Regions from separate parts of the Brevibacillus parabrevis genome, predicted to be linked through region 2. Evidence: riboswitches for the same ligand, from Rfam matches in the RefSeq annotation. Region 2 holds a riboswitch; each other region holds the start of a gene.
What was found. A riboswitch is a leader RNA that binds a small molecule or an ion and turns the genes downstream of it on or off. The one in region 2 is predicted to bind thiamine pyrophosphate.

Region 1 (10,409 bases), 840 kb from region 2:
ACACCCCCATCAAATACACGAAAATGTGCCCGCACTGCCAGCGGGAAGTGGACGCCAGCGAGATCGTTCGCGGCTACGAGTATGAAAAAGGCCACTTCGTCATGATCAACGACGAGGACCTGGAGGCGATCACCCCCGAAACCCGCCGAGCTATTGAGATTCTCGATTTTGTGGACTTGTCGGAGATCGATCCGGTTTACTTTGACAAAAGCTACTTTCTGTCTCCTCAGGACACAGGGGAAAAAGCGTACGCCCTGCTTCGCGCCGCGATGGGCCAAACCGGAAAAATCGCGATTGCCCAGGTGACGATGCGCAATCGGCAAAGTCTCGCCGTCATTCGGCTGTATGAGCATTGCATGATGCTGGAAACGATTTTTTATCCTGACGAAGTACGGCCAGTCAATCAAGTGCCTGCCTTGCCAGAGGCGACCATCCCCTTGGCGGAAAACGAGCTGAAAATGGCAACCGAGCTGATCGGCAATATGACCGTTCCGTTTGACCCAGCCAAATACACCGATGAATACCGCAGCGAGCTGCAAAAAATGATCGAGAAAAAGCTGGAAGGCCAGGAGATTGCCACGGCACCGACCGTCGCTCGGACGAATGTCATCGACCTGATGCAAGCGTTGAAGGAAAGTCTCGCTTCTACCGCAGGCACTTCGCCTGGTCCGGTAAAAATCGAGCCTGAGCCTACGCCAGCAGCAGCGAAACCGAAGCCAAGCCGCAAACGCGCAACTCCCGCAGAGCCGACCGCAGCAGCTCCCAAGCAAATGCCAGCGCAAAGCGAGGCGATGACCACAACCAAAAAGCTGCGTCGCAAAAAAGCGACTCCCGTGTAACGCCATGCAAAAAACCTGCCCGATACGGACAGGTTTTTTGCTTATTTTTCGACCAGTTGCTGCTCTGGCTCGATATGAATATGAACGGTATTGATTTTGTGCACACGTCTCATGCGTTCTTCGATGTGTTCGGTGATGGTGTGGCTTTCTACCACATTAAGGTGCGGCTCCACATGGATCACGACGTCAACCAGCACGCTGCTGCCGTGGTAACGCGCTTTAATATCGCTAATATCTTTTACTCCGGCGATGGACGAGATCGTCTCTTTCAGTTCCCCCAACTCTTCTACGTCAAAGCCGTCGGTCAAGCGATGGGTCGCTTCCCGGAAAATATCCCACGCTGTTTTCAGGATGATGACTCCGACTACCAACGCAGCCAGCGGGTCAAGCCAGTAAAGCTGGAACTGCGCCCCCGCAACGCCCACAAACGTCCCGATGCTGACGAAGGCGTCCGAGCGATTGTCAGCGGCCGCAGCCAGCAACGCCTGGCTGTTTGTTCGCAAAGCGAGCTGACGGTTGTAGCGGTACACGCCCAGCATGATCGCCGCTGTCGCCAATGCCGTCCAGCCTGCGAGCAAATCCGGTGCCGTCGTTTTTTGATCAAACAGCGAAGGAACCGCTTCCGTCACGACTTGCAAGCCGACAAACAGCATGATGAATGACGCGACCAAGGCCGAAATCGTCTCCGCGCGGAAATGACCGTACGGGTGATCGTGGTCAGGCGGCTTGCGGGCAATGCGCAGGCCGATCAGGACCGCAATCGATGCCACCACGTCTGTCGAGTTGTTCAAGCCATCTGCCATCAACGCTTCCGATCCCGTCAGCACAGCAACTCCTATTTTTAACGCCGAGCAAAAGATATAGGCAATAATACTGACCCACGCGCCCCGTTCCCCTTGCTTCAGATCCGAATATACATCCACACTCCATCACCTCAAAAATCTCAATCACTCCGTTCGCTCAAAAGACAAGAACGAAGCGTCATAAAGCAGTTTCTTTTTGATCGAATTACATCGTAACAGACGCGATTCGTGTGGGTCTACAGAAACAGTTTTAGTCCGATTCATGAGTATAGAGGGGGGGAAAATGTGTTGCCCTGTGGCAATTTTTGTTGGAAACTTTTTCTTGCCAACGATGGGCGTTCTCCGGTATCCTAATCTTGCAATCACAACCACAAACAAGCACGGGAGCTTGGAAATCACCAGGCTGAGAGGATGGTACTGTGCCATCGACCGTTGAACCTGAACTGGGTAATGCCAGCGGAGGAATGTCCATATGACACGACAAGTGACGTGTATCTTTTTGCAAAATACCCGTTGCTTCTCTACTCTCGCGTCTGGCGTCGCATGCTCCCATGCGGCGTTTTTTTCGCGACGGGCCTCTTTCGCCTCCCTACAAGGTTCGCGCTTCGTGCAACCACGCCAAGGAGGTTTTTTCATGTCATCCATTTCATCTTTTCCCGGTAGCCGCAAAGTATACGAGGTCGGCAGCCGCCCTGACATCCGCGTGCCGATGCGCGAAATCACCCTTCAAGCAAGCGAAGGGTTGTTCGGCTCTACCCCCAATCCGCCTTTGCGCGTCTACGACACGAGCGGCGAATACACCGCTGACGGATATGTCGCGGACATCGAAAAAGGCTTGCCGCTAGTGCGCAAAGCGTGGATCGAGGAACGCGGCGATACGGAAAGCTATGTCGGCCGGGAGCCACAACTTGTTGACGACGGAATCAGAAGCAGCGAAAAAGCGGTGACGATGCCAGCTTTTCCGCGCGAAGGCTATCGGCCCAAACGCGCTTTGCCAGGAAAAAATGTCACCCAGCTTCACTACGCCCGCCAGCAGATCATTACGCCAGAGATGGAATACATCGCGATTCGCGAAGGAGTGACCCCCGAATTTGTCAGAGCCGAAGTAGCTGCCGGGCGCGCGATTATTCCGGCCAACATCAATCACCCGGAAGCGGAGCCGATGATTATCGGGCGGAATTTTCACGTCAAAGTCAACGCCAATATCGGCACGTCGGCCGTAAGCTCCTCGATGGAAGAGGAAGTGGAGAAAATGATTTGGTCCGTGCGCTGGGGCGCCGATACGATCATGGATTTGTCGACCGGAAAGCACATTCATACGACCCGTGAATGGATCATCCGCAACAGCCCCGTGCCAATCGGTACCGTGCCGATTTACCAGGCGCTGGAAAAGGTCAATGGCAAAGCGGAAGACCTGACCTGGGAAGTGTATCGGGATACATTGATCGAACAGGCGGAACAAGGAGTCGATTACTTCACCATCCACGCTGGCGTTCTGCTGCGCTACATTCCTTTGACGGCAAAACGCGTTACCGGGATCGTCTCGCGTGGCGGCTCCATTTTGGCGGCTTGGTGTCTCGCCCACCATGAAGAAAACTTTTTGTACACCCACTTTGAAGAAATTTGCCACATTCTCAAAGCGTACGACATCAGCGTCTCGCTTGGAGACGGTCTGCGCCCCGGCTCGATTGCGGATGCCAATGACGAAGCGCAGTTTGCCGAGCTGGAAACACTCGGGGAGCTGACGAAAATCGCCTGGAAGCACGACGTGCAGGTGATGATTGAAGGGCCTGGTCACGTTCCGATGCACCTGATTCGCGAGAACATGGACAAACAACTGGAGATGTGCCACGAAGCTCCTTTTTACACGCTCGGGCCATTGACCACTGATATCGCTCCCGGTTACGACCACATCACCTCTGCGATTGGCGCAGCGATGATCGGCTGGTTCGGGACAGCAATGCTCTGCTACGTGACGCCCAAAGAGCACCTGGGACTGCCGAACAAGGAAGATGTGCGCAACGGCCTGATCGCCTACAAAATCGCCGCTCATGCAGCCGACCTAGCCAAAGGACATCCGCGAGCCAAACAGCGTGACGACGCGCTGTCCAAAGCCCGCTTCGAATTTCGCTGGAACGATCAATTCAACCTGTCTCTCGATCCTGAGCGCGCCCGCGAATATCACGATGAGACACTGCCTGCGGAAGCAGCCAAGTCTGCGCACTTTTGCTCGATGTGCGGCCCGAAATTTTGCAGCATGAAAATCTCGCACGACATCCGTCAGCAAGCGCAGGAGCAGGAACAAAACGAGCCTGCGGCTATCGCGGCAGGCATGCAGGAAAAAGCCCGCGAGTTCCGCGAGCAAGGAAGCCAGTTGTACCAATAAACGCCTGGAGGTGGCAAGACATTGAATGAAGCCTTGCGTTTGCGCGCTGAAATCGCTCGCCTGGAGGTGGATTTGGAAAGTCTGAGACGCCAACTGTTCCATTTGCAAAAAGAATGCGCGCACGAGTTCGTCGAAACATCGCTGGCGCGCACCTGCTCCAAATGCTTGCAAACAGAAAGCCTCTATTATTAGAGCACGTATGACATAAAAAAGGTCGGAATCCCTCGTCATGGGATTTCGACCTTTTTTGCCTGCCGGATTCAGCGGGAAGCCTTGACCTGTAGCGGCAACCCTTCCTTATAGTACAGCTCAGGCGACAGCAGGATAAAAAAGAGATGGACGTTCTCGAAGCCTTGCTTCTGCAAGATGCGATTCATCGTGCTGGCAATCTCATCGTGCTTGTTCTGTTCTCGCGGGAACATCATGATTTCCAGAGACAACGGGCTGTTCGTCAACTGCTCGACCAGCAGAAGCTCCAGCTTGACTTTTTCCTCGCTCACTTCAGCGATGCGGGCAAACTCTTCTATAATAAGGGGCGCAACCGATTGCAGCTTTGCTTTTTCAAAACCTTTAAACCGAAGAAATGGCAAGTCAATTCCTTCTTTCCGTAAACATGCGGCTCGCCAGCTTCCAGCAAGTCCAGGCTGTTCCTCAAAATCATTACCATAGTAATTATAAACTACAGTCTATTTCTAGATCAATGAAAAAAAGGGCTATATCCAAAGAACGACTCTCCCCTTACGCACTGTGGTGGACGTACCACGATTAGGAGGTTTCAAGCCATCCGGCGGATATAGCCCATCCATACTTGTTCATACTCTCTTCATATGAATGTCGATTCATATGAAATTTTCTCTAGTATACCTTATATTCAATACTTAATCAACTAAGAAGTTTCGTAAAATTCGATCACAACTGCTGTTCAAGACTCTTTGCATAGACCGCAAACAATCGTGGGACTGTACGAATACGAGCGACCGCTCCAGCGGAACTTCAAGCAAAGCAATTACGGAGGCCCTATGCCACTTGAACCGATCACCCCTTTTGAACCGATCCAAACCGAAACGATACCAGCCGGAAGCAACTGGATTGCCCAGGTGAAGTGGGACGGGGTCAGAATGCTCACCTACCACGACGGCAACAAGACACAGCTCATCAATCGCAAAAAGAATGATCGCACGAGGCAATACCCCGAATTTGCCCGGCTCGAACGCTACTGTTCCGCCTCATCTGTCATTCTCGACGGAGAGATGATCGCTTTTGACAGCCAAAAACCGTCTTTCCACGAAATCATGAAAAGAGACAGCCTGCGCAAGGAACTGAGCATCCAGCTCGCCATCGAGCAAACTCCCGTCACCTACATGGTGTTTGACGTCCTGTATTGGAATGGCAGCTGGGTAACCGACAAACCGCTCGGCGAGAGACAAGAGATTCTAGCGCAGATCATGCTTCCCGAGCCAAATGTGCAGATCGTACAAAATGTCAGTGACCCGCACAGCTTGTACGATGTGATGAAGCAGCATCACATGGAAGGAATCGTCTGCAAAGACTTGACGAGCACCTACCTCCCGAGCGGAAAAGATGCGCGTTGGCAAAAACTCAAGATTTTTCACGATCTGTATGCCGCAATCGGCGGTGTCACGCTGCGCGATGGCGTCGTGAATGCCGTCCTGCTTGGCTTGTTTGACGACGCCGGAAGACTTGTGTACATCGGTCATGCAGGCACCGGGAAGCTGACCCAGCGCGATTGGCGCGACCTGACCGAACGGATCAAACCGCTGCTCCTAGACAGCATGCCTTTTGCCAATCAACCGGAACGAAAAAAAGACACTCTCTGGCTAAAACCGGAGCTGATCGCCAAAGTCCAGTTCATGGAATGGACCTCCGGATTGACGATGCGCCAGCCGAGTATTCAGGCGTTTGTCGATGGCAGTTTGGCTGACTGTACGTGGAAGCAAATCAATTGATCGCCGACTCCCCGCCTGCTACTGCCGAAAGTTTCCTTGTTGTTTGGGACGGCCCAGCCTTTGTTTCCCGTGATTAAGGGCCTGCATTTCTCCGTAACTGGCAAGGAGCGCAATGACCATGAAAATAATGTAGGCGATCGCGGTGGCAATTCCCGCTGCGGGAGATTTGTCGCTGAGCATGTCTCCAAGCAAGATCGTCAGAATACAGCCTGCGAAGCTGATCGCTCCTCCCCACACCATCATGCGGTAAAATCGATGCAGCTTCGTTCCTCTGGGGATCAAGGTCTGGCCTTCCTCCCGCTTTTTCCTGCGGGCGACGATAAACAAAAACAGAAGCAACGGCACCTGAAACAAGATGACGATGAAAGGAAAGCTGTAGCTGATAAACTGGTCGATATCAGCGACCTTCGGAAAAGCAAGCAAGGTTGACACAACCAGAAAACAGCCGCACGGCGCATTGTACGTATTGTAATGCAGCTGTCCGCCAAACGATCCAACCCCTACGAGAAAAGCCAAATACGCGACGATTACTTTAATGCTGAACGCCGGGAACCACAGGCTGAACAAAATCATTTCCACCCGGTCAAGAAAATCGGTCAGATGAATTTGCTGGACGAGAATATAGATCGGAAAATTAAGCCTGCTCGCGATGACGTATCCCATCACTCCAAGCAAAATCAAGATCATGATCGTCGTCGTGAAGCACACAATCATGATCCCGTGCTTCATCGCCGCAAACAGAAGCCTTGGCTCGCTGCTGGCATGCAAGAACGCCCCGAATAGCAATATATCCCCATAGACGCCGAGCGGGAGCAGATTGCTCACTGCAATCCGTTCGAGAGTCGTACTGAGGATCGGTTCCAGCCGCTCGATGCTGTACTCGTTCATTAAAAGAAAGTACAGCATCAGGCACATGATAAAGTAGGCGGGAAAGTAAATCTCGTTTACCCGCGCTGCCACTTCCAGACTCGTCTTGCCGTAATACATCAACAGCAAAACGAACACGAGCAGAATGATTTCCAAAGGCGTCTGCGGCAGCAGGGAGACGTGCAAAAAGTCCGCGGCGCCTTTTATATCGAGAGCGAGAATGATCCAAATGTAAAAGAGGATCAACAGATTGATGAATCCACCGATCCATTTGCCGCAGATGATGAACACTATCTCAAACAAATTTTTGCCGGGGTAGGCGCGCACCAGCTCCGACAAGACATACGCTACCAACAAAGCGTAGCAGGCTGGGAGAATTTGCGAGAACCATGCATCCATTTTGGCGACCTGCACGACTGTCCGCAAAAAGCTGATCATCATCCCTGTCATCAACAAACTGCCGACCAACCAGGCAATTTGCCGGTGATTGACGACTTGCTTATGTATCATGCTCTCCCTCCTCTACAACATATGTTCGATCCATGTTTTCACCTGAGGCGTGAAGATGTTCAGAAAAAATCCGGTCGAGAGCATTTTGTCGTGCTGATATTGCACAGCGTATATCCCGATGACGGAAAGCGCGTAGAGGGAGTAGATGACGATTTGCTGTTTTCTCTCCATATGCTTGCGCTTCAGTATAAAATCCCAAAAGGAACAAACTAGCATCAGCCCAAACAAAAGCAGGAACAGTCTATTCACGTCCGCCTTCTTCCTTCGTTATGTTTTTGGTCGTTTGCCCAACGTCTTGCACGACGACTTTGCTGTGGATTTGGAACGTTATGTCCGGCAGGTGATCATTCCAGTTTTTTCGATACGTATCCCGCCATTCTTTCGGGAACTGTCTGGCTAAAATGATCCCGAGTCCGATCGTGTCCGTCCGATACTTTTGCATCAAATTCAACGTGTCCTTGACGCTGACCTCGACTTCTTTTTTTAGCTTGTTCTCGATTAAGGCAATATTTTTTTTCTGATCCAGATCAAGACTCGTCATGTTTTCAACCACGACACTCGTCGCAAAAACCGTAATATCGTAATGAATGCGCCCTTTTTTAATGACAGGCTTCAAGTCCGCTTTCCCTTTGGAAAAGTAGACCGTCAGCCGCTCTTTGTCATTCAGGGAAACGACCACCGAAAAAGGGGTGAACGTTCGTTGGAACCAGCGAAGACCTTTGATCGCCTGAGATTTTGCCATATAAACAAGCTTGTCCCCGCGAAACAAGCCAATCCCCATAAACTCCACTTCTTTTGACTTGCCCTTCGGATGAGAATCAACAGCATCAATGATGGGCAGAAAGGCATCGACCCCCGGTGTCGTCAGCATCTGGGCTACATCCTTGAGCGATACGGCAATCGCCTCCATCTTGACCAGTTCACGCATCGCCTCTCCCGAAAAGCGCTCAAACTGCGGCTGGGCGTTCAACAGCTCAATCCCTTTTCCTTTGGTCATGACCAAATAGGCCGTTAAACGATTCTCGGGAAATCGCGCTACGATATCCAATACGTCGCTCATTCCCTCCTTGGCGAGCTGTTCTCCGATGACAATCATGCGATGGTGGGAGTAGTACAGTTGACGCGACATCCGCGACTGAATAATATTGTTCGCTTCCCGGATCGTCTTGCCCACAGCGGAATCAACATAGTAAGACTTGTCACCGCTCGTCCCGCCGCCTCCCCCCGACGTCGAGCCGAGACTGCTGACAAGCGGCACCTGGACGGACAAGCGGTATTGCCCGTTTGGCTCCTTGTCCATAGCCATCGCAATCACGAGTGCCATGTCGTTGACTTCACGCCGATCCCAGCAGCCTGCCACAGGCAAGAGACATAAAAGCAACACGACTATCGGAGTAAGACGTCTCACGCTTTTCCCTCCCCGTCAGATTTCCCGCCGCTCGTAGTCCCTGCCTGCCCTCCTCTTTGCTGGACTTTATTGGAAAAACCCGCGTTCATCTTTCGCGCATTTTGGATTCCTAGAAAGCTGGGGCGTTTTTCCATGAATGACCAGGGCACTCGTACCAGGACGTCTTTCATGTCTCCAATCGACATAGGCGCAAGCGGAGACAAATAAGGCACTCCAAACGAACGCAGGTTGGCCATATGACCCAAAATCAGCAAGACACCCACCAAAATCCCGTAGATGCCGAGAATCGAGGCTGCGATCATCAGCGGAAACCGAAGCATGCGCAGCGAAATCGCTACATTGAAATGCGGAATCGTAAAAGACGCGATCCCCGTAAGCGAAACGACAATCACCATCGGCGCCGAAACAATCCCCGCCTGTACGGCAGCTTGCCCAACTACCAGCGCGCCCAAAATACTCACGGCCTGCCCGACCGTTTTCGGGAGGCGAATCCCCGCTTCGCGCAATGCTTCGAAAGCGATCTCCATGATGAGCGCCTCGACAATCGCCGGAAAAGGAATCGCTTCGCGCGCAGCGGCTACGCTAAGCAAGAGCGTGGTCGGCAGCATTTGCTGGTGGTAGGTCGTAATCGCCACGTACAAGGCAGGAGTCACGAGCGCAATCACCATAAACAAATAGCGCAGCCAGCGAAGCAGCGTCGTCATCTGGAAGCGCTCGAAGTAATCCTCGCTCGCTTGCAGCATCATCCAGAACGTAGCCGGGGCGAGCAAGACCATCGGCGTGCCGTCCACAAAAATCGCGACCCGTCCCTCCAGCAGCGAAGCCGCTACCGTATCCGGCCGCTCCGAGTACATCAGCTGCGGAAAAGGCGAGTACACGTTGTCCTGGATCAGCTCCTCGATATAGCCACTCTCCAAAACCGCATCTATGTCGATATTGCTGATTCGCCGGGAAACTTCATCCACGACTTGCGGGTCTGCGATTCCTTCCAAAAAAGCCACCACGATGTTCGTGTTTGTCTCGCGGCCCACTACCAACGATTTCATTTTCAATCTGGGCGTGCGCAACTTGCGGCGAAGCATCGACGTATTTGTGCGGATGTTTTCAATAAAGCCCTCGCGAGGTCCACGGACGACCGCTTCCCCCTCCGGCTCGTTGACCGATCGCTTTTCTGCCCCGCGGATGCCGAGCGTGAGCGCTTCCACATTTCCATCGACCAAAATTCCTGTATCTCCAGACAGTACCGCCTGCAAAAGCTCTTTGTAGTCGCTGACCCTGTCAATTTGTGAAACAGGCAGTAGCCGTTCCTCGATAACGCGAATATCCTCATCCCCGTCTTCGAGCACCATCAGAGATTGCAGCGCCTGGTTCACTTCTTTGGTGTCAATCAGTCCGTCAACAAAGATCGCTGCCGCGCGCTCGCTGTTCCTTTGCCGGAACTCCCGTATGACAAAGTCCGAGCAGTCGGAAAAAAGCTTTTCCAGCACTTCGATGTTGTCGTCAAGGCTTGGAAAAAGCGGAATGCCTTCCAGCTCAAGCAAGCTGCAAGTGTCAATCGTCTCCAACAATTCTTTTGTCTTGCTCTTTTTCTTGAACTCCATCTCATCACCAGCCACTGGAAAGCTAACC
Region 2 (10,409 bases):
AACAAAATTCCCGCCACTCCGTTAAGCGCGATAGTGCGAATGAACAACAGCGGAGTAATCTCGCCAAAATAAGTGGCGGCCGCTGGCAGATGGCCTAGCCCGAACAAAAAGGCTGCACCGACAATTCCGATCCAGTACATCCAAGCCTTGGGCGAGGAGTGACGCCCAAACAGCTTGCTCAAAATCCAGACGATCAGCGTCATCATGAACAGCCGCACCATGACTTCCTCGTACACCCCGCCCTGGATGGAGGTGAGGACACCTGCCCAAATTGGCGTATTCAAGGCTTGTGCCTTTTCCGTGAGAATCGGCAAGAGCGGTTGGAAAATCAGTCGTTCCAGCAGGTAGATCATGAACGTCCCGAGCAGCCCGAAAATGACCGCTTGCACGATGCCTTGCCTGTTAAAGGTCGCACCGCCAGTTTTGTACATCCAATTTCGCAGGATCGGAGCATCGAGTCCGACCTTTCCTGCCAGCGTCAGTCCAGCCCATGCCAGCAAAAACGCCGAGATGCTGCCCTGCACGACAAACAGCACGATCACGGCGGGCAACGGCAGCGGCACCACAGCGAGCGCATCCCCCACCATCGCTAACAAATAAGGCGTAGCCGCGATAAAACCGATCGCACTGATCCCTGCCAAGAGCAAGGCAATTTTCACATTTTTCATCGTACTCTCCCCTTCCGGATTTTTTTGGCGAAGTAGTAGCTGCTCCCGATAGTGATCACAATCGTCGCCACGACGACCAGCAGCAGCGCAAACGAGTGGATCGGCTGCGGCAAAAAGGCAGTGAGGACAATGAGAATCCCGCCGAGGAAAAACACGCGGGAACCGAAATGATGCGTCATTTTCCACACTTGTTCACTGCCCAGCGCCCATGGCGTGCGTATGCCGATCAAATAATTATGGCGAAAGCGCGGCATGAAATTGCCCATCGTGATAAACAGAACGCCCAAGATCAGCGTCACAAAAATGGATATGTTTACCATATATCCGTAACCATATGCGATGATCAAACCGTGGATGACGAGAAGCGCAAACATGAGCGTATTCAAGATCGCGTCTTTGCTGCTCTCGAACTTTTGGTAGTTCTGCCTGCGCCAGAGCGAGGACACGAAGATAACGACCATCATGATCGGAACAAACGATACACCCAACAGTTTGGGGGCAAACCCATTCGGCTCGCCATTCATGCCCCAGTGAATGGTCATTTTGTCAGGCATGGATGGGTAACAGATCAGTCCCATCGCCACGCTGATCAGAAAAAACAAAATCGTCAAACCCGAGATTTTCATGTTATGACTCCTCTTTCGCATGAAATTGGATGACCCATTTCAAGAGATCTTGAAACACGGTGGTATTCAAGGAATAATAGATGTTTTGGCCTTTTCGCTCGTCGAAAACCATCTCCGCCTGTTTCAACAGATTGAGGTGATGGGAAATGCTCGGTTTCGTCATTGCAAAATGCTCGGCGATTTCGCCAGCCGTCATGTCTTTCTCCCGCAACAAGTCAAGCATCTTTCTCCTTGTCGGATCAGACAGCGCCTTAAACGCATGATTCATGGACATAGTTCATCGATCCTACTTTCGGAACATCTTTATTAGATATTTAGAAATTTATCGAAACAACTAACCAAAAAATACCATGGAAAATATACCCAGTCAATAGGTAAAAAGATTCTCATTATCCATAAATTGTATGTTATAACTGCACAAAAACCCCGATCATCCAGCTTCCTGCGGGAACGAAGCATCGTTCCAGGAAGTTGGACGGTCGGGGTTTTACCGTTTCCTTCTGCGCTTATCGCTTATTTCACCAGATCACGCATGATGTCTTCCACTTTCACATCGGTCGTGATCAGCTTTTCTTGTTTCATCCAGTCGATCAGCGTCTGCCACGACTCGGCTGTCATCGCACCGAACTTTTTGTCGCCTGCGTCCATCAGCGGGATCAAAATATCGAGGCTTTTTGTCTCGATGTCTTTTTCCAGCGGGAACTCCGCGGCTTGTTTGGCGAGCAGCAAATCGAGCGCTTTTTCCTTGTTGTTTTTCACGTAGTCTTGCCCTTTGGCAATCGCGCGCAGGAAGCCTTCTACAGCCTGTTGCTTTTTGCCCAATGTGTCGTCGCTCGTAGCCAGCACAAGCTCATAATAGTCCGGCACGCCGAAGTCGGATGGCTTGATCACATTGACAGGCACACCGTTTTTCTCCAAAATGAGCTGCTCGTGATTGATGTAGCCGCCTACTACCGCATCGACCTTCTTCGCGGTCAAAGCCGGAACGATGTCAAAGCCAATATCGGTGAAGGACAGGCCGGAATCGTCCGCGCCAGCGTGCTTGACGACTTGGCGAACGATCGACTCGTCGAGTGGAATGGACGGATAGCCGATATTTTTGCCCGCCAGCTTTTGCGGACTGTCGATCTCGCCGTCTTTGCGCGTCATGATTACATTCAATGGATGGCGAACGAGCGCCGCTACAGAAACGACGGGAATGCCTTCCGCGCGCGCCTGAATGAGCTGCGGCTGGTAGCTGATCGCCAAATCTACTTTTCCTGCTGCCGCCATTTTCAGCGGATCGTTGCTGTCAGAAGGCATTTGCAGGTTGACCTTGAGGTTTTCTTCCTTGAAAAAGCCTTGTTCCTCTGCGGCGTACAAGAAAGAGTGCACGGCGTTCGGGTACCAGTCGAGAGCTACTGTCAGTTCGGCAGGCTCTGCCGCTTTTTGTCCCGGAGTAGCTGTTTCCGGCGCAGTCGTGCCTGCTCCGGACTGATTGCCGCACGCAGCAAGCCCGGTGGCAAGCGTCAGTGCCAAAAGCGTTTTGGTCCATGTACGAATTGGTTTCATCGTTGTTCTCCCTACTTTTCTCACTTGGATGATTGGTGTTTATTTTTTGTGTGCGGGGAAAGCTGGCGCTCGATCCGGCCGACGAGCCAGAACAGGAGCATTCCCAGGACAGACAAGAGCAGCACAGAAGCGAACAAAGCTGGCGCCTGAAAATTGCCGGACGCCCGTCTGCCGAAGTAGCCAAGCCCTTCGCTCGCCCCCAGCCATTCGCCGATGGTTGCCCCCGCGACGCTGTAAGTCGCGGCTACCTTTAATCCGCTGAAAAAATGCGGCAGGCAGGACGGCAGTTGAAGCTTCGTGAATATTTGCCAGCGGTTGGCGCCCATCGTCTTGATCAGCTGCAGCATCTCTTGATCGGTGGAGCGCAGACCGTCATACGTGTTGACGACGATCGGAAAAAACGTAAACAAGATCGTCACCGCGATTTTTCCCGATAAATCGTACCCGAACCATAAAATAAATACGGGTGATAATGCTATAATTGGGATCGTTTGGGATATGACGATATACGGATAGACCAGTCGTTCGATCAGTTTGCTCATGCTCATGGCAAAAGCCAGCAGCACACCAAACACAATCGAGACGGACAGCCCGAGCAGCACTTCTTTCAAGGTCGCCCACAAGTGCACACCGAGCAGCGACTCGCGCAAATCCCAAAGCGCCACAACAACCGTGCTTGGCGGCGGCAAAATGAACGGAGGCACGGCAAATATGCGGCAAACGGCTTCCCACGCGGCGAAAAAGATCGCGATGGAGATGCCGAACCAAATTCCTCTGCTCATCTTGCCTCCCTCCCCAGCAATTGTAGCTTGGTCTGCTCAGCTCGCAGCAAGCCCCAAATTTCTTCGCGCAAAGCCAAAAAGGCTGGTTGATTCCTGCTCGTGACAGAGCGAGGACGCGGAATGGTGACATTCAACTCTACGGGTGTGCGGATCGGCTTGCCGAGCAGGACGATCACACGGTCTGCAAGCAGGATCGCTTCGTCGATGTCATGCGTAATCATCAGCATCGTGCTGCCTGTTTCCTGCCACTTGTCCATCAGCCACTCCTGCATGTCCAGGCGCGTAATTCCATCCAGCGCACTGAACGGCTCGTCGAGCAGCATGAGATCGGTACCGGACAGCAAGGCACGCAAAAAGGAGACGCGCTGCCGCATGCCGCCGGAAAGCTGGACCGGATAGGCATCCGCCCAATCTTGAAGTCCGTACCTGGGCAGCTCCTGCCGCACCCGCTGCTGCGCTTCCTTTTTGGACATCCCTTTGATTTCCAAGGGCAACGCCGCATTTTCCACAATCGTGCGCCACGGCATGAGCAAATCGCGTTGGGGCATATAGCCTACTTGCCCCAACCGCTCGTCCATCCGTGCCTCCCCCAGCCGGATTTCTCCCTGGTCAGGCTGCAAAAGTCCTGCGATCAGCTGGAACAACGTGCTTTTTCCGATCCCGCTTGGCCCGATCATGCTGACGAACTCGCCTTTTTTCACCCGCAGATCAAAATCTTCGAGAATCGGCGTATGGCTGTACGAAAAGCGGACTTGGGAAAAAGCTAGTTGATCGCGCACGGCCACATTTCCTCTCTATAGGCCATATCCCAGAACATGTACTCCATCTTGGACGTATTGACGAAATACTCTTCCAGTCTCGCCAGCTCCTGCTCGTTTTTGCCCTCTGCCAGCTCGTTCATGATGTCGATCAGCCAGATTGCCAGCTGACCGAACTCATCCGAGCTGTACATGCGCACCCACTCGCCATAAAGCTCGTGATCGACTGCCCCTTCGACCTGGGCCAATCGCTTGCCGATCTCCCAATAGCTCCACGTGCACGGCAGCAGCGAGCTGACCAGTTCTGCCAGCGAGCCTTGATGCGCGACACGCAGCATGTAGCTGGTATAGCCGAGCATGACAAAAGACGGCTCTGTCGCTTCCAGCTCTTCGCGGGAAATTCCGAAGCGCGCTGCGTATTGGCGGTGCAGCTCCATTTCCGTGTTCAGCGTCGACTCCTGCAAAGCGGCGAAGCGCGCGCTTGTTTCCAGATCGTATGCTTTCACGCTTGCGAGCGCAAACATTTTGGCGTAGTCGATCAGGTAGATGTAGTCTTGCTTCATGTAAAATTTGAATGCGTCCACTGGCAATGTCCCGTCACCAAGTCCGGTAACAAACGGATGCTGGTGAACCTGCTCCCAGATCGGAGCCACACTGCGCAACAAACGGTCTGTAAAAGTCGCCATGCTTCCTCACTCCTTTGCTTCCTTCGGCGTATTGCACCAACTGGCGATGAAGCGGGCCATGATCTGGGCAAACTGGACGAGCTGGTCAGGATCGATCGATTCGTCTACGGCGTGCGCATGCTTCAGTTCGCCTGGCCCGAACAGGACAGCGGGGATTCCGGCATGGGCGAACCAGCCAGCGTCCGTGACCGTTGAAGACATGTCCACGACGGGTGCCGCGTGCAGCTCGCGCTCATAAGCCGCTTGCAGCTGGGCGAGTGCCGGATGATTGGCGTCCAGCTCCAGGGAAGGGAAAATTTCTCCCCGCTCCTCGATCATGGAGCGACCGCCCCAGCGAAACACGGGTGGATGTTCCCGCAGCCACACATCGGCCGCCGCCGCTCTTCTAATATGATCCTCGATCTCGCCAATCATTTGCTCATATGATTCGTTCGGATAAAAGTGAACCGTAATCCACAAGGCGCAACGGTCGGCGATAAAGGCCGCGTGTCGGCCTCCTTCGATGACGGCCGGGTTGATGGTGTTGCTGCCGGCAGGAAAACCGGGATACGCTTTCATCACAGCCCAGTCGCGCTCCAGCTCTTGCAGAGCCGAGATTACCTTCATCATTTTCTCAATCGCAGAAGCTCCGCGCACTCGTCCTCCGGCATGGATCGTCTGTGCCCGCATGCCGTCGTGCAGCGTAGTCGGGCTTTCAATCGTAATCCAGCCAGTGATGACGCCACCCTGCCCTTGCATATGCAAGTTGCTCGTGTCGACGACGACTGCGTAGTCAGCCTGGTAGCCGCGTTCAATGGCAACGAGCGTCCCCGCCTCTCCGGCTTCCTCTCCAATCACGGATTGGAACAGCAGATCGCCTGCCAGCTCGACGCCATGCTCGCGAAGCATTTGGATGGCGAACAAACTCGCAGCGAGCCCGCCCTTCATGTCCGCGACCCCGCGTCCGTACAAGCGACCGTCTGCGCCGAGCGTCAGCGAAAAGGGCGGATACGTCCAGCCCGTTTCGTCTCCAACCTCGGCCACATCGATATGCCCATTGACAATCAGGCTGTTTGCCCGCGCCGAATCACGGCCCGAAAGACGACCTACCACGTTGTCGTCGCCGGGGTAAACCTGGAAGCGATCCACCGCAAAGCCCATGTCTGCAAGCTGGCTTGCGATGACGGATTGCGCCTCGTCGCTGTTTCGCGCAGGCGGACTGACGGTCGGCTGGGAAACGAGCTTTGCCAACAGGGCGAACAGCTCGTCCTTGCGATTGGCGATCGACTCTACCGCTTCTGTCAGACGATCCACGCTACTCAATCATCCCTTCCACCGGGCTGCTCGCTTGCGCGTAACGTTTTTTCGGGATGCGTCCTGCCAAAAAGCCTTTGCGTCCCGCTTCCACGCCCAGCTTCATCGCTTCTGCCATCAAAACCGGATTGTCCGCGAGAGCAACAGCCGTATTCAACAAGACACCGTCTGCGCCCAGCTCCATTGCTTTCGCGCAATCTGCCGGAGAACCGATTCCCGCATCGACGATGATCGGCACTTTGGCGTCCTCGATGATGAAGCGCAGATTGTTTTCGTTGACGATTCCCTGGCCGGAACCGATCGGCGACGCTCCTGGCATGACGGCATGAACGCCTACATCCTGCAAGCGCTTGGCGAGAATCGGATCGTCGTTCGTGTAAGTCAACACGATGAAGCCTTCCTCGACCAAAATTTTCGACGCTTCCAATGTGCCGATCGGATCAGGCAGCAATGTTTTCGGGTCACCGATGACCTCTACCTTGATCATGTCGCACAAGCCGGACGCTTTCGCCAGGCGGGCGATGCGCACCGCTTCCTCGGCTGTATAGGCTCCTGCTGTATTTGGCAGCAGAGTGAATTTTTTCAGATCGAGCTGTTCCAAAAAGTTCGGTTCTTGCGGATTTTCCAAATTCAGTCGGCGAATGGCGAACGTCAAAATTTCCGCTTCCGACACTTCCACCGCTTTCCCTTGCGTTTCCAAGTCTGCGAATTTTCCAGTTCCGAGCAACAAGCGGGAGCGAAACTCGTAAGGTCCAATTTTCAAAGTATCCATGATGATCATCCTCCTCCGACAAAATGAACGATTTCGATGCGGTCTCCATCGGCAATCGGCGTTTGTTCATACAGGGAGCGGTCGATAATTTCTCCGTTGCGCTCCACGACCACGATTTTCTCTTGCAGGGAATACGAAGCGAGCAAAGCGCGAACCGTATTGATTTCGGCCGAAAGCTCTGCTGTTTTTCCATTCAGCACAACAACCATTGTATTCCTCCTTCTTGGTGGCACTTGCCGAGGGACAAAAAACGGCTTCCCTCGCCTGCCGGAAGTCACTCCAGTCAAACGGTGGAAGCCGTATACGTATCCAAACGGACAGATGGAATAAAAAAACCATCCGCCGTGGGATGGTTGAGTTGATCTCATCAACTGGTGCGCATCCTCTGCGAAAAATCTCGCAAACGACCGCCCTAGTGAAATCGATTCATATACCTCTTCCTCCGCTGGCATGACCCAGGTCAGGTTCAACGGTCAGTAACACACTCGTTACAATCTCAGCCAACGACGCTCGGCCCCCGTTTGGTAGTAAACCTATGCAATTGTCTTACGTTCGAGTATTACAGTACCACTCTATTTCGGGTTTGTAAAGGTTTCCTTGTGCATTGCTTCCAGTTCCGTCAGGCAGCGCTGTGCCCAAGCCGCCATTTTTCTCAGCTTGTCCATCTCGCTCTCCATGGCGATGCGCACAGATTCTTTGTACTCGGGCACCTCGCCGTTGTAACGCATCACTGCCGACACCGGGGCCATGAATTTTTCCAGATAAGAAAGCGCTGGACGCTGGTGGAACAGCGGCACGTCTACTTCATAGGAAGTGTGCAGATCGCCCTGTTGCGGGTATTTCGTCACTGCCAGCACTTTGACCAAAAGTTTTGTATCGTGAATTTCCAGCACTTCGGCGATGTATTCTCCTGTCCGCTGTTTGACGCGGACTTTGTCTCCGGGATTCCAGAACATGATAGACTCCTCCTTGCATTGTCGTTATGGTTGCGCGTCGTATTAAGCCAGCAGCTGGGCAAGCAGCTTGCGCGCGTGGGCAATTACTTCGTCAGCATGCGGCTCGGACTGTCCGCCGCCTTGGGCCATCGCCGGGTTGCCGCCGCCTTTTCCGGCAATCAATGGCAAGGTGTCTTTGATCAGCTGATTCACGGCGACATTGACTTCTTGCCCGCGTGCAAACACAAGCTGGGTTTTGTCGTCTGTTGCAGCCGCGAGCAGGCAGACGGCATCTGGAGCTTCCGCGACCATCAACTGGGCAAACTGCTGCAATTGCTGGATTGATTTGTCCGGGAACACACGGGCGATCACGCGCGCGCCACCCTCCCGCTCAGCCGTGGCGAGCTGTTTTCGCACCTCGACCTCAAGCAATTGTTTTTCCACTTCGGCGAGCTTGGCTTTTAGCGAATCGCGCTCGGACAAAACACGCTCCGCCTGGACGATCAGCTCGGCCTCGCTCGTGACGAGCAGCTTGGCCAGTTCGCGGACAGTCGCCTGCTTGCGCGTGTAATCCCGCAAAGCGCGCAAACCGCAAATAAATTCCAGGCGGATGTTCCCGCGATGGCGCTCCCAGCCGAGAATTTTGATGGCGCCCACCTCACCCGTGCGCGCTGGATGGGTTCCCCCGCATGGATTGTAGTCGTATTCGGGGATGATGACGACCCGGACGTTTTCTGTCACGGTCGGCTGCTTTTTCAACGGCAAGCTGGCAAGCTCCTCGTCGTCCACAAAACGGGCGATGATCGGATGATTTTCCAGCACAACCTGATTGGCTCGCTGCTCGACAGCTTCCCATACATCAGCCGTCAGCTCATCCAGTCGCACGTCGATGGTCACGCGCTCTTTTCCCAAGTGAAACGCAACCGTCTCCGCCTGGGCGACTTCCAGAAACGCAGCGGACAAAATGTGCTGCCCGGCATGCTGCTGCATGTGATCAAAGCGGCGATCCCAGTCGATTTGTCCCGTTACTTCCGTGCACTCTTCCGGAAGGGGCACTTCCAGCCGATGGCGCACTTCGCCGTCTACTTCCTCCACATCCACGACCCGGCATTCGTTCAAGCTGCCGAGATCGGAGGGCTGTCCGCCTCCCGTCGGGTAAAAAGCCGTCTGGCTCAACACGACATATGGCGTGCCATCTGCTTCCTGACCGCGCTTTTGTACGTGTGCCGCAAACGTTCTCGTATACGCATCCTGGTAATAAAGTCTGTCTTCCATGTTTGCTCCTTGCCGCCGGAAGGAAAAGACAACTGCTTTTTTCGCATTCCGGCCGTTTTCTCCCGCCAGGGGTTCTTAGTATACTGGTACCATACAGATCGAGGAGGGGTTATCCTTGAACAAAAAAATGTTTACGCTTGCAGAAGCAAACGAATTGTTGCCATATGTACGCGAAGAGCTATCTTTTTTGCAAAAATCGAAGCGCTCTTTCTATGAACTGTATCAAAAACGCGAGCAGCTCAAAAAACAGCAGCCCCTCGATGAAGGGGCGATCTTTTCCCTGGAATGCCAGCTTGAGTTTCTCGAATTGGAAGCGAAAATGCACGTCACCCAATTAATCTCCAAAGGAATCCAGGTCAAAGACATCGATATCGGTCTGTTTGACTTTCCAGCGATGATCGACGGAGAGGAAGTGCTGCTGTGCTGGCGCGAAGGCGAGGAATCGATCACGCACTACCACGGCTTGCACGATGGCTTCATGGGCCGCAAGCCGATCGTGTAACGGCCACCTTTTCCTTTAGCCAAACAGCCGATCCATCTGCTGTTCGCGGACGAGCCGTTCCTCGGGGCTTGCCAAGTCGTATTTTTTCAACAGGTGAAACAGCTCGTTCAAACGCTCCTGGTCAAGCTCGCCTGCAAGCATGCTCTGAAATTGTCCGACCCGCTGTTCCGACAAATAGGGGGCTTGCTCGGCGAGCTTTTTTTGCACATCCTCTTTGCTGTGATCCAGTTTGCATTCTCCCATGGTTTCTCTCCTTTTCCGGTATTTACTCCCATCATACCACGATCATCCCCTTTCGAAAACGTATCCGCGCCGCCACAAGTGCCAGCTGGCGCATGTCCTGTGCCGCTGCGTCTGAGCGCATCTGCCCCCGGCTGCCCTGCATCTCGTTTTGTCAATAAAAAGGGGCTGTCCCAAAAGCCGATTTCCGACTGAGAGACGCCCTTTTTGTCTTTCAAAAACGTGGATACATCCACGGTTTCGATTGTTTGTTTGACGTTAGCTAGTCTGCGCTTTTGGGACAGCCGCTTTCACCTACGCCCGCTTGCGGACACGGAAGTT
Region 3 (10,409 bases), 2.0 Mb from region 2:
ATGGCAGTTCAAATGGCAAAGAAAAAACAAAAACAGCAACCAAACCAGCGTCACACGCAGGAAGCAGCAACAGAAGCGAAGGCTTCGCTTGGCAGCTTGAAGGACATGCTGAACGCAGATGCGGTATCGAAGCTGAAGCAGCTGGAAAAAGACATGAAGTCAGAAAACGAGCGGAAGGCAAAGGAAGCTGAAGAACAAAGACGCCGCGAACAGGAAGCACGCGAGCGCAACAAAAGCTTTGCCGAGCTGCTGGATGACTATGAGAAAAAAGGCGGAGGCAAGTTCAACTGATGCGCGACGACAAACAACCGGATCGTCCGGATACTTCGAAAAACGGCCTGATGAAAAAGCGGCAGCTTGCGCTTAAAGACGAGGCGCTCAAGCAGCGCGGTCGCCAGGTGCTCGGCCGGTTGGGGAAAAAGCAGCCCAAGGAGTGATTTTTTTCCCTCCATCCCCATATAGCTAGGAGAGGGGAAAGGAGGGAGATCATGGGGACAATCCTGCTCCTGATCAGTCTCCTCTGTGTAGCTGTAGGCACCTGGAAGCTGAGCGGTATCTACAAGGCAGACAAGACTGACAGCAAAACGCTCTGGTGGACAGTCGCGAGCGTCGGGATTGCGCTTTTTTTTCTTTTGAAGCTGATGACAGATACGTTTCCAACATAAACATGCACCTGTGGCGAAAGTTGCACAGGTGCATGTTTTTTGTATCGGTCTATTCGTAACGCAGCGCTTCGATCGGGTCGAGCTTGGCAGCTTTGTTGGCTGGATAAAGCCCGAAAAAGATGCCGATAGCGCTGGAGAAGCCAAACGCGATAAATACGCTGTTCCACGATAGCAGCGGTGGAAGGTTGGCAAAATGCGAGATCAAGGCGGCGATGCCAAGTCCGCACAGGACGCCGACCAATCCGCCGATCAGGCAGACGATGATGGATTCAATGAGAAACTGAATCAAAATATCGCTTCGCCGCGCCCCCAGCGCTTTGCGAATCCCGATTTCCCGCGTGCGCTCGGTGACGGAGACGAGCATGATGTTCATGACGCCGACCCCGCCGACTACGAGCGAGATCCCGGCGATGATGCTGAAAATCAAGGTGAGCGTGCCTGTCAGCTGATTGAACTGGTCAACCGATTCTTGCATGCTGCGAACCATGTAATGGTCGTTCTTTTGGTGTTTGCGCGTCAAATATTGCTTGGCCTGCTGCATGGCCGAGTTGACGGAAGCTTTGTCGACAGCCGTACCCATAAACGAATGGATCGACGGTTCTTCCAGCAGGGAGTTGTAATACTGGATGGGAACTACGGCGCCGAATGTTTCCTGGCCCATGTCAAACTTGAATTTTTCCTCTGAGTACGTGCCGATGACGACGAGGGAATTGTTTCCCCAGCGAACGCGCTGACCGATCGGATTCATTTGTCCGAACAGCTTTTCGCCAAGCTTGTCCTCCAGCACGACGACAGCGCGCTGTTCCTTGTCATCGGTATCGCTGAACAGGCGGCCTTTTGTTACTTTCATTCTTTTCTGGATGTTGAAATAATCCGCCGTGGTGGCGGTCAGGTTGGCCCGCTCTTCTTTTTTCGGCCCCTTCAACTCGATTGTCGTTCCGCTGTAAGGGACGATGTACTCGATTGCCGGACTGATTCTGCCCAGGACAGCAGCGTCATCGATAGTCAGGTCGTCGGATTCGATTTTTTCTTTTGTCTCCCAGTTAATGAAGACGTTGAAGGTGTTTTGCCCGAATTTTTCCATCTCGTCGTTGATTGCTTTTTGTCCGCCTTCTCCAAGCGCGGTAACGGCGATGACAGAAGTAATCCCGATGATGATGCCGAGCATGGTCAGGGCCGAGCGCATTTTGTTGGCCCAGATGCCCTCCAGTGCGGTGTAAAAGCTTTCCATAAAATTCACGTGACAATCACCTCGTCATTCGGGGTAGAGAAAACGCGTTCCTCTACCCGCTCATCGCGGATGATGATGCCGTCTTTGAACGTGACGATTCGCTCGGCGTGCTGGGCGATGTCCATCTCGTGCGTGACGAGAATAATCGTGACGCCTTGAGCGTGCAGTTCCTGAAAAATCGACATGATCTCGACACCGGAGCGACTATCGAGGTTTCCTGTCGGTTCGTCTGCCAAAAGGATGGCGGGACGGTTGACCAGCGCTCTGGCGATGGCGACGCGCTGCTTTTGACCCCCGGACAGTTGAGTAGGCTTGTGGTGCATGCGTTCGCCCAGCCCTACTCGTTTCAGCGCTTCTGTAGCCCGGTTGCGCCTTTCCGAACGGCTGACGTTGGCGTACATCATCGGCAACTCTACATTGTGCAGGGAAGTGGAGCGGGCGAGCAGATTGAACGACTGAAACACAAAGCCGATTTTTTGATTGCGTACGTAGGCGAGCTGCTTGTCATTGAGGCTGCTTACCTCAATCCCGTCGAGAATGTAGCTTCCCGTGTCCGGGCGATCCAGACAGCCCAGCATGTTCATGAACGTCGATTTCCCTGATCCTGATGGTCCCATGATGGCGACGAACTCGCCTTGTTCCACCAGCAAGGATACACCTTTCAAAATAGGGAGGGTGCTATCGCCAGTCTTGTATGATTTCGTCAAGCCTTCTACCTGAAGCATTGTCGGCTGACCTCCTTTTTACGTGGAACACATCCAGTCGTTACATGCCCATTGGTGCGGGACCGCCGCTCATCGGCATGACAGGCGCTCCTTCACTCAGCGCTTCAACAGGTCCCAAAATGATTTGCTCGTCTCCGTTCAGACCTTGCTTGATGTGGGAGAACAGTTCATTTTCAGTGCCTGTGGCGACTTTCTGTTTCTTGGCGATTCCGTTCTCGGATATCCAGACGAAAGTGCTGCCGTCCGCTTCCTGCTGGATAGCTTCGATCGGAACTTGCAGAGCGTTATCGATTTTTTCCGCCAAGATGTTGATGTCCACGTGGAAGCCTGGCTTGAGCGCGCTCAAATCTCCTTGCGGCTTGAGGATGACTTTGACGCGGGTCTTCTCACTTTGGCCCGAACTGCTTTGGCTGGTGGTTGCGATCGGGGCGATTCGGGTGATCTGGGCATTCAGCATTTGTTTGCCCAGCGTAATGCCTTCGATGGTCGCCGTCTGTCCGAGCTTCAGCTTGCCGACATCCGATTCGTTGATGTCAGCCTGAATGAGCAAGTTGTCGAGATTAGCCAGTGTCAAAATTTCCGTGCCTTTGTTGACGTATTGGCCGTTGTCCGCCGCGACGCCAATAACGGTTCCGTTCGCAGGTGCGACGACAACGCTCTGGACGCGTTCTTTTTCCAGTTGAGTCCGTTCGACGGCCAGTTTGTTGATTTGTGCCTGCTGAGCGGCGATGTCTTCTTTGCGCGGCCCTTTTTGTTTCAGGGCGGACTGTTGTTTCGCCACATTGAGGGCGGACAGCGCGTTGTCCAAGATAGACTTCGCCTTGTCGACTTCCTGCTGAGTCGAAGCGCCTGAGGAGAACAATTGATTCATCCGGTCGTATTCTCGCTTGGCCGCATCGTACTCGCGCTGTGCCTGCGTGACCCGCTCGCGCTCCTGTGCTACTTCTTCCGGTTCTACGCCGATCTGGGCTTTGGCAAGATTGGCTTTTGCGACTTCCATCTGCGCTTCGAGATCAAGCAGTCTGCTGTCCACATCGGTCGTATCAATTTTGGCGATGATCTGGCCTTTTTTGACCTTGTCGCCTTCTTTGACGACGAACTCGCGCAACGTGCCGTTCACATTCGCATACTGCTTCTGCTTGTCCTCCACGATGACGATTCCGGAGGTCAAGATTTTGCTTTCCAGAGCTGATTTGGTCGGTGTTCCGATGTTGACGGGCATGCCCATGGCTTGCTGAGAACCCATCATGTTGAGTCCAACGAACCCTGCCCCTAACAGGACGACAACGGAACCGATGATCCACCACCGTTTTTTCATTTTCATTTCCCCTTGTTGTTCTAAAAAGAAACCATTATTTCATTGCTCGAAGTAGTTTTACGGAAGGCATGGAAAAAGGTAACACTTTTGCCGAATCGTTCACGATTTGCTCACATTTTGCGATGTTTTGACGGAAAGTAACTTTCTCGCTTTTTGCGTGATAAGATAAGAAAATAGATGACGTTCCTTGGGAGGGGAGCCATGAACCAAGCGATTCGATTTGATTATTCCAATGCACGCGGCTTTGTGAGACAGCATGAATGGGAGCAGCTTGCGCCAGCAATCGGGCAGGCGCATGAAATGTTGCACAAAAGAACGGGTCCAGGCAGAGACTATCTTGGCTGGGTAGATTGGCCGAACAAATACGACCGCGTCGAGTATGAGCGGATTCGCCAGGCGGCGGCACGTATCCAGGCTGACTCAGATGTGCTTTTGGTAATTGGAATCGGGGGTTCATATTTAGGAGCGAAAGCTGTACTGGACGTATTGGGCCACAGCTTTTACAACTTGCTGCCGAAGTCGAAGCGGCGATCGCCGGAAATTTATTTTGTCGGCAACAATATTAGTCCGGTGTATATCTCTCATCTGATGGACGTGTTGGAAGGCAAAGACGTCTCCATCAACGTCATCTCCAAATCGGGCACGACGACAGAGCCTGCTATAGCTTTTCGGCTGTTGCGCAATTGGCTGGAAAACAAGTACGGCCGCGAGCAGGCGAAGAAGCGAATTTACATTACGACGGACAAAGCGCGGGGGGCCTTGAAAAAGCTTGCGGAAGATGAGGGCTACGAGAGCTTTGTCATTCCCGATGACATCGGCGGGCGTTTTTCTGTCCTGACAGCAGTCGGACTATTGCCGATCGCCGTGAGCGGCGCCGACATGGATGCCCTGATGAAAGGAGCGCAAGATGCGAGCGAGCGGTACATGGTCATGGATTTGGCCGAAAATCCGTGCTACCAGTATGCGGCGATTCGCAACGCCCTGTACCGCAAAGGCAAAACGGTGGAGCTTCTGGTCAGCTACGAGCCGCAGTTCCGGTTTTTCGCCGAATGGTGGAAACAGCTTTTCGGGGAGTCGGAAGGCAAGGATGGAAAAGGAATTTTTCCCGCCGCTGCCGAATTTTCCACAGACTTGCATTCCTTGGGGCAGTACATACAGGACGGCATGCGACACTTGTTCGAGACAGTGGTAACCGTAAACAAGCCAGCCATCGATGTCACGGTAGAAGAAGACCCGCTTGATGTGGACGGACTGAACTTTTTGTCCGGCAAGCGGATGGGATTTGTCAATAAAAAGGCTTTCGAAGGGACGGTGCTCGCCCACGTGGATGGCGGCGTGCCGAACCTGCTTGTCGAGATGCCAGAGGCGACAGCGTATCACCTCGGGGCCTTGATCTACTTTTTTGAAAAGGCGTGCGGAATCAGCGGCTATTTATTGGGCGTCAATCCGTTTGACCAGCCCGGGGTGGAGGCGTACAAGGCCAACATGTTCGCCCTTTTGGGCAAACCTGGATTCGAGCAGCAGAAAGCGGAATTGGAGGCAAGATTGCGCGATAACAAGACATATTTGACCGTGGAAGAGACAGCAGCGTACTTGGAGCTTCCGGAAACGTTTATTTTGGAAAAGATTCACCAGGGCAAGATTCGCGCTCTGCACGACGGCTACGAGTACGTCATCAACAAGGAACAGTTCAACCATCATATGGAAGAAATGCGCAAGCTCCGCGAGTTCGAGGAGGCAGCGCGCCATGAGACGGTTCCGGAGAGCTACGATGTAAAAGACGAGGATTGAGCGTATAGCATCTTGTCACTGGCGGCCAGGAGGACTATACTTGGTTGGTGAAATGAATATGTAAAGAAGCAACTTGGGGAGTCCTTCACGCGGGGCTGAGAGGATGGAAGCATACGACCGTCGACCCATTGCACCTGATCCGGATCATGCCGGCGCAGGGATACGGTTGCCGGCGAACAGCGCTTTTTTCTTTGGCTATACGGCGTATGAAGCCCACCTTTTCCTGCTTGGGAACGGGTGGGCTTTTTGTATGTTGCCCTGTTCAACTTGGATCAGGAGAGAGATCACAACAGCGAGGAGAGAAAAACGTGGGCGATTGTCTCATAGTGGGTGGAGGAGTTATCGGTTTAAGTCTGGCGTATGAATTGTCACGCAGAGGGATGGGCGTCACGTTGGTTGAGCAAGGAGAATGGGGCGGACAGGCGTCCTCGGCAGCAGCGGGCATGCTCGCGCCGTTGAAGGAGTTTACAGCGCCCGGTCCCATGCTCGATTTCGGCATGGCGTCGCTGGCTTATTATCCGCAGTGGGCGCAAGAGCTGGAGGAGTTTACCGGGGGCGATGTACAGCTCAGCCTGGAGGGGCTGCTCACGGTCGCGCTCGACGATGGCGAGCAAGCACAGTTGGCAGAGAAATTTCGCTGGCAAAAGGACGCGGGGCATAGCGTGCACTTTTTGACGGAAAGGCAGCAATTGGCGGAGGTGGAGCCGCTGTTGACAGACAAAGCGCAGGCAGCGATTTACTCCCCGTACGAGGGGCACATCAACAATCGCATGTTGCTTCGCGCTTTGGTGACAGCGTGCAAGCTGCAAGGAGTTGTGCTGCATTCCGGCTGTGTCGTGAGCGGCATCGCGGTAAAAGGCGGGAAAGTAGTTGGCGTGGACAGCTCGCTCGGGCCGTTGCGCGCCGCGCATACGGTGATCACTTCGGGAGCGTGGGCAGGTGTCATGCTGGACTTGCTGGGGGTGTCGGTTCCGGTGCGTCCGGTTCGCGGTCAGATTGCCGCTGTTTCCTCTGTCGGCATTCCGCTGCGCACCGTCATTTTTGGCACGACGGGATATGTGACGCCGAAAAAAGACGGCAAAATCGTGCTTGGCGCAACAGAAGACGAGAGCGGCTTTCAGCGCGAAGTGACGATGGCGGGGTTAGCCAGCATCCTGAACGGGGTCATGCCGTACGTTCCGGCCTTGCATTCAGCCGCTTTTCTGGAGGCGTGGGGCGGATTGCGGCCAGCTACGGCGGATGGCAAGCCATTGCTTGGGCCTGTACCTGGATGGGAAGAGCTGTCGATTGCCGGAGGGCACTTCCGCAACGGCATTTTGCTCTCGCCCGCCACAGCGAAGTGGATGGCGGACTATCTGGAAAAAGGAGAGCGGGAGCAGCTCGCCCCGTTCTTGCCTGTGCGCTTCGTAACAGAAGAAAACGTCAGCGCACATAAAATGGGCTAGTCTTGCCTGCAAACCGGAACACCTCCCCATGGGCACATGTATATGGTAATAAAGAGCACCAGAAGGGGAGGAGTTTCCATGCAGGATGAAAAAAACCTGTACCAGGCTGACGTCCAGACGGTCAGTCTGATCAAGGATATGCGCGAAAATGTGCACAACATATGCAAAGAACACGTCGAGAAAAAAGTGCGCATTGAAGCGATAGACGGCCAGATTTTTGAAGGCGTGATCGTGGATTTTGACGATCAGAATGTATACGTCGAAGTGGACGACCCGGATGCGGAAGAAAACGACTATGAATATGAAATCGAAGAGGTAGCCAGCCGGAAATCGCCCGGCGACTGGGGAATGCATCAGGATTGGAATCCTTACGGAGGGTATCTCCCCTACGGCGGCTATCAGCCGTACGGCGATGTCAGTCCGTTTAGCAGCAGCAGCCAGCCAAATCGGCGACCTCCAGGGGGGCAAGTCAGTCCGTACGCCGATGACTGCTATCCTTACGCTCCGATGACTCCGTTTGGCAGTCCAGGTCAACCGTTTGGTCAGGTGAGTCCGTTTGGCAGCCCGGGTCAACCGTACGGTCAAATGGCTCCGTTTGGCAGTCCGGGTCAACCGTTTGGCCAAGTGAGTCCGTTCGGCAGCCCGAGTCAACCGTACGGCCAGATGAGACCATTTGGCAGTCCGAGCCAACCGTACGGCCAAGTGAGTCCGTTTGGCAGTCCGAGTCAGCCGTTTGGTCAAGTCAGCCCGTTCGGCAGCCCGAGCTTTCCGTATGGCCAGATGCAGCCGTTCCCGGACGGCAATCCATTCTTTAGTCCGTACGGCGGATTCAACCCGTACATGAGCCCTTATCCGCCTTTCCCGCCGCAGCCATGGTATCCGTTTCCGCCGCCACCACCGCCACCGCCAGTTCCTCCGGCTGCGGTTGTCGTGCCGAAAAGAAGGCGCCGTCGTCCTTGCCGCAGAGGCAAAAGAATCATTCCACTCGCTTTGTTTACATTGCTTACGATCGCCCTGCTCTAAAATCGGGAGCATGCAAGCCTCTTTGCCAGCGGATGATTGGCAGCGGGGCTTGTTGTGCGTTTGAAGAGCACGGCTGTGCGAGTACAACCTGCCCTTTTGTCGCACACTATCCATAAAATGTGACGAAGGCAGGAGGATTACCAGATGAAAAAAATACAGAGCAGTCTCCCCGGAACGAAGGCGACGTTCGGCTACTTTCGCGAGTCGCTTGAGCCGCATTTTACGCTGGCTAACTGGGACTATGAGCAAGGCTTTTTTGACCGGACGCTGGATGATCAAAACATGGTCTACCTTCGCTTGCCTGTAAAAGTTTTGCAAGGGGAGCTGGACAGCCCGGATGCGTGGCTGGAGCTTGGCGAGCCGTTTGTGTTGCGGCACGTGTACAACACAGGGGTAGAAGAAGATATCGGGTACTACGCGCCTGTCGCTTCGGCAGTGATGAACCAGTTTCAGCAGCCGATCGACAAGGATGCCGACATTGACCCGAGATGGATTCGCAAGGCGGAGGCAATCGTGAAAGAGCTGGAAAATCGCCTTGGATGACGGGTGGGCCTTGCATGAGGCCCGCTTTTTCTTTGCTTGGGGCAGCGTCGTGACTGCTTTTGTCTGACTGGCCTGATACATGGCGAGTGGGCAGGGAAGCATTTCCTGTAAACAGAATGATAAGGGAGAAACCGTGACAAAGACGTTCTGACAGGAGGCGATGGCATGGCGTGGTACCATGCAATGGCAAAATGGTATTGGAAGGTACGCAAGCCGTTAACTCTCGGGGTGCGGCTCATCGTAGACGACGAGCAAAAGGGCGTCTTGCTGATTCGGCATACATATGTTTCAGGCTGGTATTTACCAGGCGGCGGAGTGGAAAAAGGCGAGACGTTTTGGAACGCAGCGCGCAGAGAGCTTAGGGAAGAATGCGGCCTGACTGTGACCAAGCTCAAGCTCTGCCACTTGTATTACAGCGAGCGTGAAGGCAAAAGGGACCACATCGCCTTGTTTCATGCCAGCGCCGCACGCTCGGAAGCCGGAGGGGCAGATGGGAATGAAGTCAGGGAGATGCGCTACTTTTTATGGGATCAGCTCCCTGCGGATATGACCCCGTCAACGCGCAAGCGACTGGAAGAATTTCGCGCGGGATCGTTCCAGGAAGAACGCTGGTAAAATCCATTTCGGTTTCCATGCATCTCCTTTTTTCATGTGGTATAGTGAGATCAACAAACAAGCGTACTTGACCGCTTCGAAGGATAAAAGTGAGGGCAGACCAGCATGAAGATTGCGACTGTACTGCGAAATGACGATTATACACGGGAAGTAGAGAATTTGCTCAAGGAAAAGCTGAAGGAGGCTGGCAGCTCGTATACTTTTGTGAATGGAACCGATGAGGAGCCGGATATGGTGCTCTCGATCGGCGGAGATGGAACACTGCTGGAAGCCGTTCACCAATACGGGATGGAGCCGGCTTACGTCGGGATTCATACAGGCCACCTCGGATTTTATGCGGACTGGCGGCCGGAGGAGCTGGATGAATTTGTTGACAGATTGTTGCATGCCCAGCCAGCGATTTCTGAATATCCGACCGTTCAATGCCGGATTGAAACCGCTGATGGCAAGCAATACGATAAATGGGCGCTGAATGAAGTTGTCTTGCGCAATGCGTCTTTGTCGACGCTGGTTGCTTGCGTCTACATTAACGGCGATGAGCTGGAGACGTTTCGCGGAGACGGCTTGATCGTCTCTTCGCCGTCAGGCAGCACGGCATACAACAAGGCTGTAGACGGGGCGATTGTGCATCCGTCGATTGAGGCCATTCAGCTTTCGGAGATCGCCTCGATCAACAACCAGGCATACCGGACGATCAACAGCTCGCTTGTTTTGCCCAAGCATCATGAAGTAGAGCTGATTGTCATGAACCCGGAGATCATGATCGGGCTGGATCGCGAGCAAGGCGTGTGGACAGGTGTCCGTTCCATTACTTGCCGCGTGGGCCAGGGCAAAGTGAAATTTGCGCGCTACAAGCGCCTGACCTTTTGGGGCAGGGTACGCAACTCGTTTATCAAAGGCTAGATAGAGAGGGAGAGGGTTGCATGAAAAAGGTAGGAGCATTGCAAAGCATCTATCGCCATCCTGTGAAGGCAATGCGCGGGGAACTACTTACATCAACCGAGATCGATGCTTTTGGGCTGTACGGGGATCGCGTGTATCGCTTTTGGGATG

Region 1: it holds a riboswitch for thiamine pyrophosphate, as region 2 does, so the genes downstream of both, thiC (phosphomethylpyrimidine synthase ThiC) here and thiS (sulfur carrier protein ThiS) in region 2, are expected to answer to the same signal.
Region 3: it holds a riboswitch for thiamine pyrophosphate, as region 2 does, so the genes downstream of both, thiO (glycine oxidase ThiO) here and thiS (sulfur carrier protein ThiS) in region 2, are expected to answer to the same signal.

Annotation. Positions count from the first base shown of each region.
Region 1 is NZ_CP064090.1:3,279,487-3,289,895, reverse strand. Features, by position in the region: gene ku (non-homologous end joining protein Ku) at 1-839, shown strand, start outside; gene IRJ17_RS15760 (cation diffusion facilitator family transporter) at 881-1,762, opposite strand; TPP riboswitch at 2,013-2,124, shown strand; gene thiC (phosphomethylpyrimidine synthase ThiC) at 2,277-4,028, shown strand; gene IRJ17_RS15750 (hypothetical protein) at 4,050-4,220, shown strand; gene IRJ17_RS15745 (DUF1904 family protein) at 4,289-4,618, opposite strand; gene IRJ17_RS15740 (ATP-dependent DNA ligase) at 5,048-5,995, shown strand; gene IRJ17_RS15735 (GerAB/ArcD/ProY family transporter) at 6,014-7,372, opposite strand; gene IRJ17_RS15730 (hypothetical protein) at 7,385-7,621, opposite strand; gene IRJ17_RS15725 (Ger(x)C family spore germination protein) at 7,614-8,780, opposite strand; gene IRJ17_RS15720 (spore germination protein) at 8,777-10,381, opposite strand.
Region 2 is NZ_CP064090.1:4,115,749-4,126,157, forward strand. Features, by position in the region: gene IRJ17_RS18590 (CPBP family intramembrane glutamic endopeptidase) at 1-668, opposite strand, end outside; gene IRJ17_RS18595 (SdpI family protein) at 665-1,294, opposite strand; gene IRJ17_RS18600 (autorepressor SdpR family transcription factor) at 1,296-1,562, opposite strand; gene IRJ17_RS18605 (ABC transporter substrate-binding protein) at 1,808-2,845, opposite strand; gene IRJ17_RS18610 (ABC transporter permease) at 2,866-3,627, opposite strand; gene IRJ17_RS18615 (ABC transporter ATP-binding protein) at 3,624-4,406, opposite strand; gene tenA (thiaminase II) at 4,391-5,071, opposite strand; gene IRJ17_RS18625 (acetylornithine deacetylase) at 5,078-6,373, opposite strand; gene IRJ17_RS18630 (thiazole synthase) at 6,366-7,136, opposite strand; gene thiS (sulfur carrier protein ThiS) at 7,142-7,345, opposite strand; TPP riboswitch at 7,557-7,667, opposite strand; gene kapB (kinase-associated lipoprotein KapB) at 7,709-8,092, opposite strand; gene IRJ17_RS18645 (alanyl-tRNA editing protein) at 8,135-9,346, opposite strand; gene IRJ17_RS18650 (DUF2203 domain-containing protein) at 9,462-9,848, shown strand; gene IRJ17_RS18655 (hypothetical protein) at 9,864-10,091, opposite strand; gene IRJ17_RS18660 (glycoside hydrolase family 18 protein) at 10,383-10,409, opposite strand, start outside.
Region 3 is NZ_CP064090.1:6,066,429-6,076,837, reverse strand. Features, by position in the region: gene IRJ17_RS28010 (DUF3886 domain-containing protein) at 13-291, shown strand; gene IRJ17_RS28005 (hypothetical protein) at 291-437, shown strand; gene IRJ17_RS28000 (hypothetical protein) at 489-665, shown strand; gene IRJ17_RS27995 (ABC transporter permease) at 715-1,905, opposite strand; gene IRJ17_RS27990 (ABC transporter ATP-binding protein) at 1,902-2,621, opposite strand; gene IRJ17_RS27985 (efflux RND transporter periplasmic adaptor subunit) at 2,662-3,939, opposite strand; partial or broken gene IRJ17_RS27980 (glucose-6-phosphate isomerase) at 4,141-5,490, shown strand; gene IRJ17_RS28250 (excisionase family DNA-binding protein) at 5,512-5,730, shown strand; TPP riboswitch at 5,795-5,911, shown strand; gene thiO (glycine oxidase ThiO) at 6,039-7,175, shown strand; gene IRJ17_RS27970 (LSm family protein) at 7,254-8,198, shown strand; gene IRJ17_RS27965 (YugN family protein) at 8,343-8,741, shown strand; gene IRJ17_RS27960 (NUDIX domain-containing protein) at 8,907-9,356, shown strand; gene IRJ17_RS27955 (NAD kinase) at 9,462-10,259, shown strand; gene IRJ17_RS27950 (MOSC domain-containing protein) at 10,280-10,409, shown strand, end outside.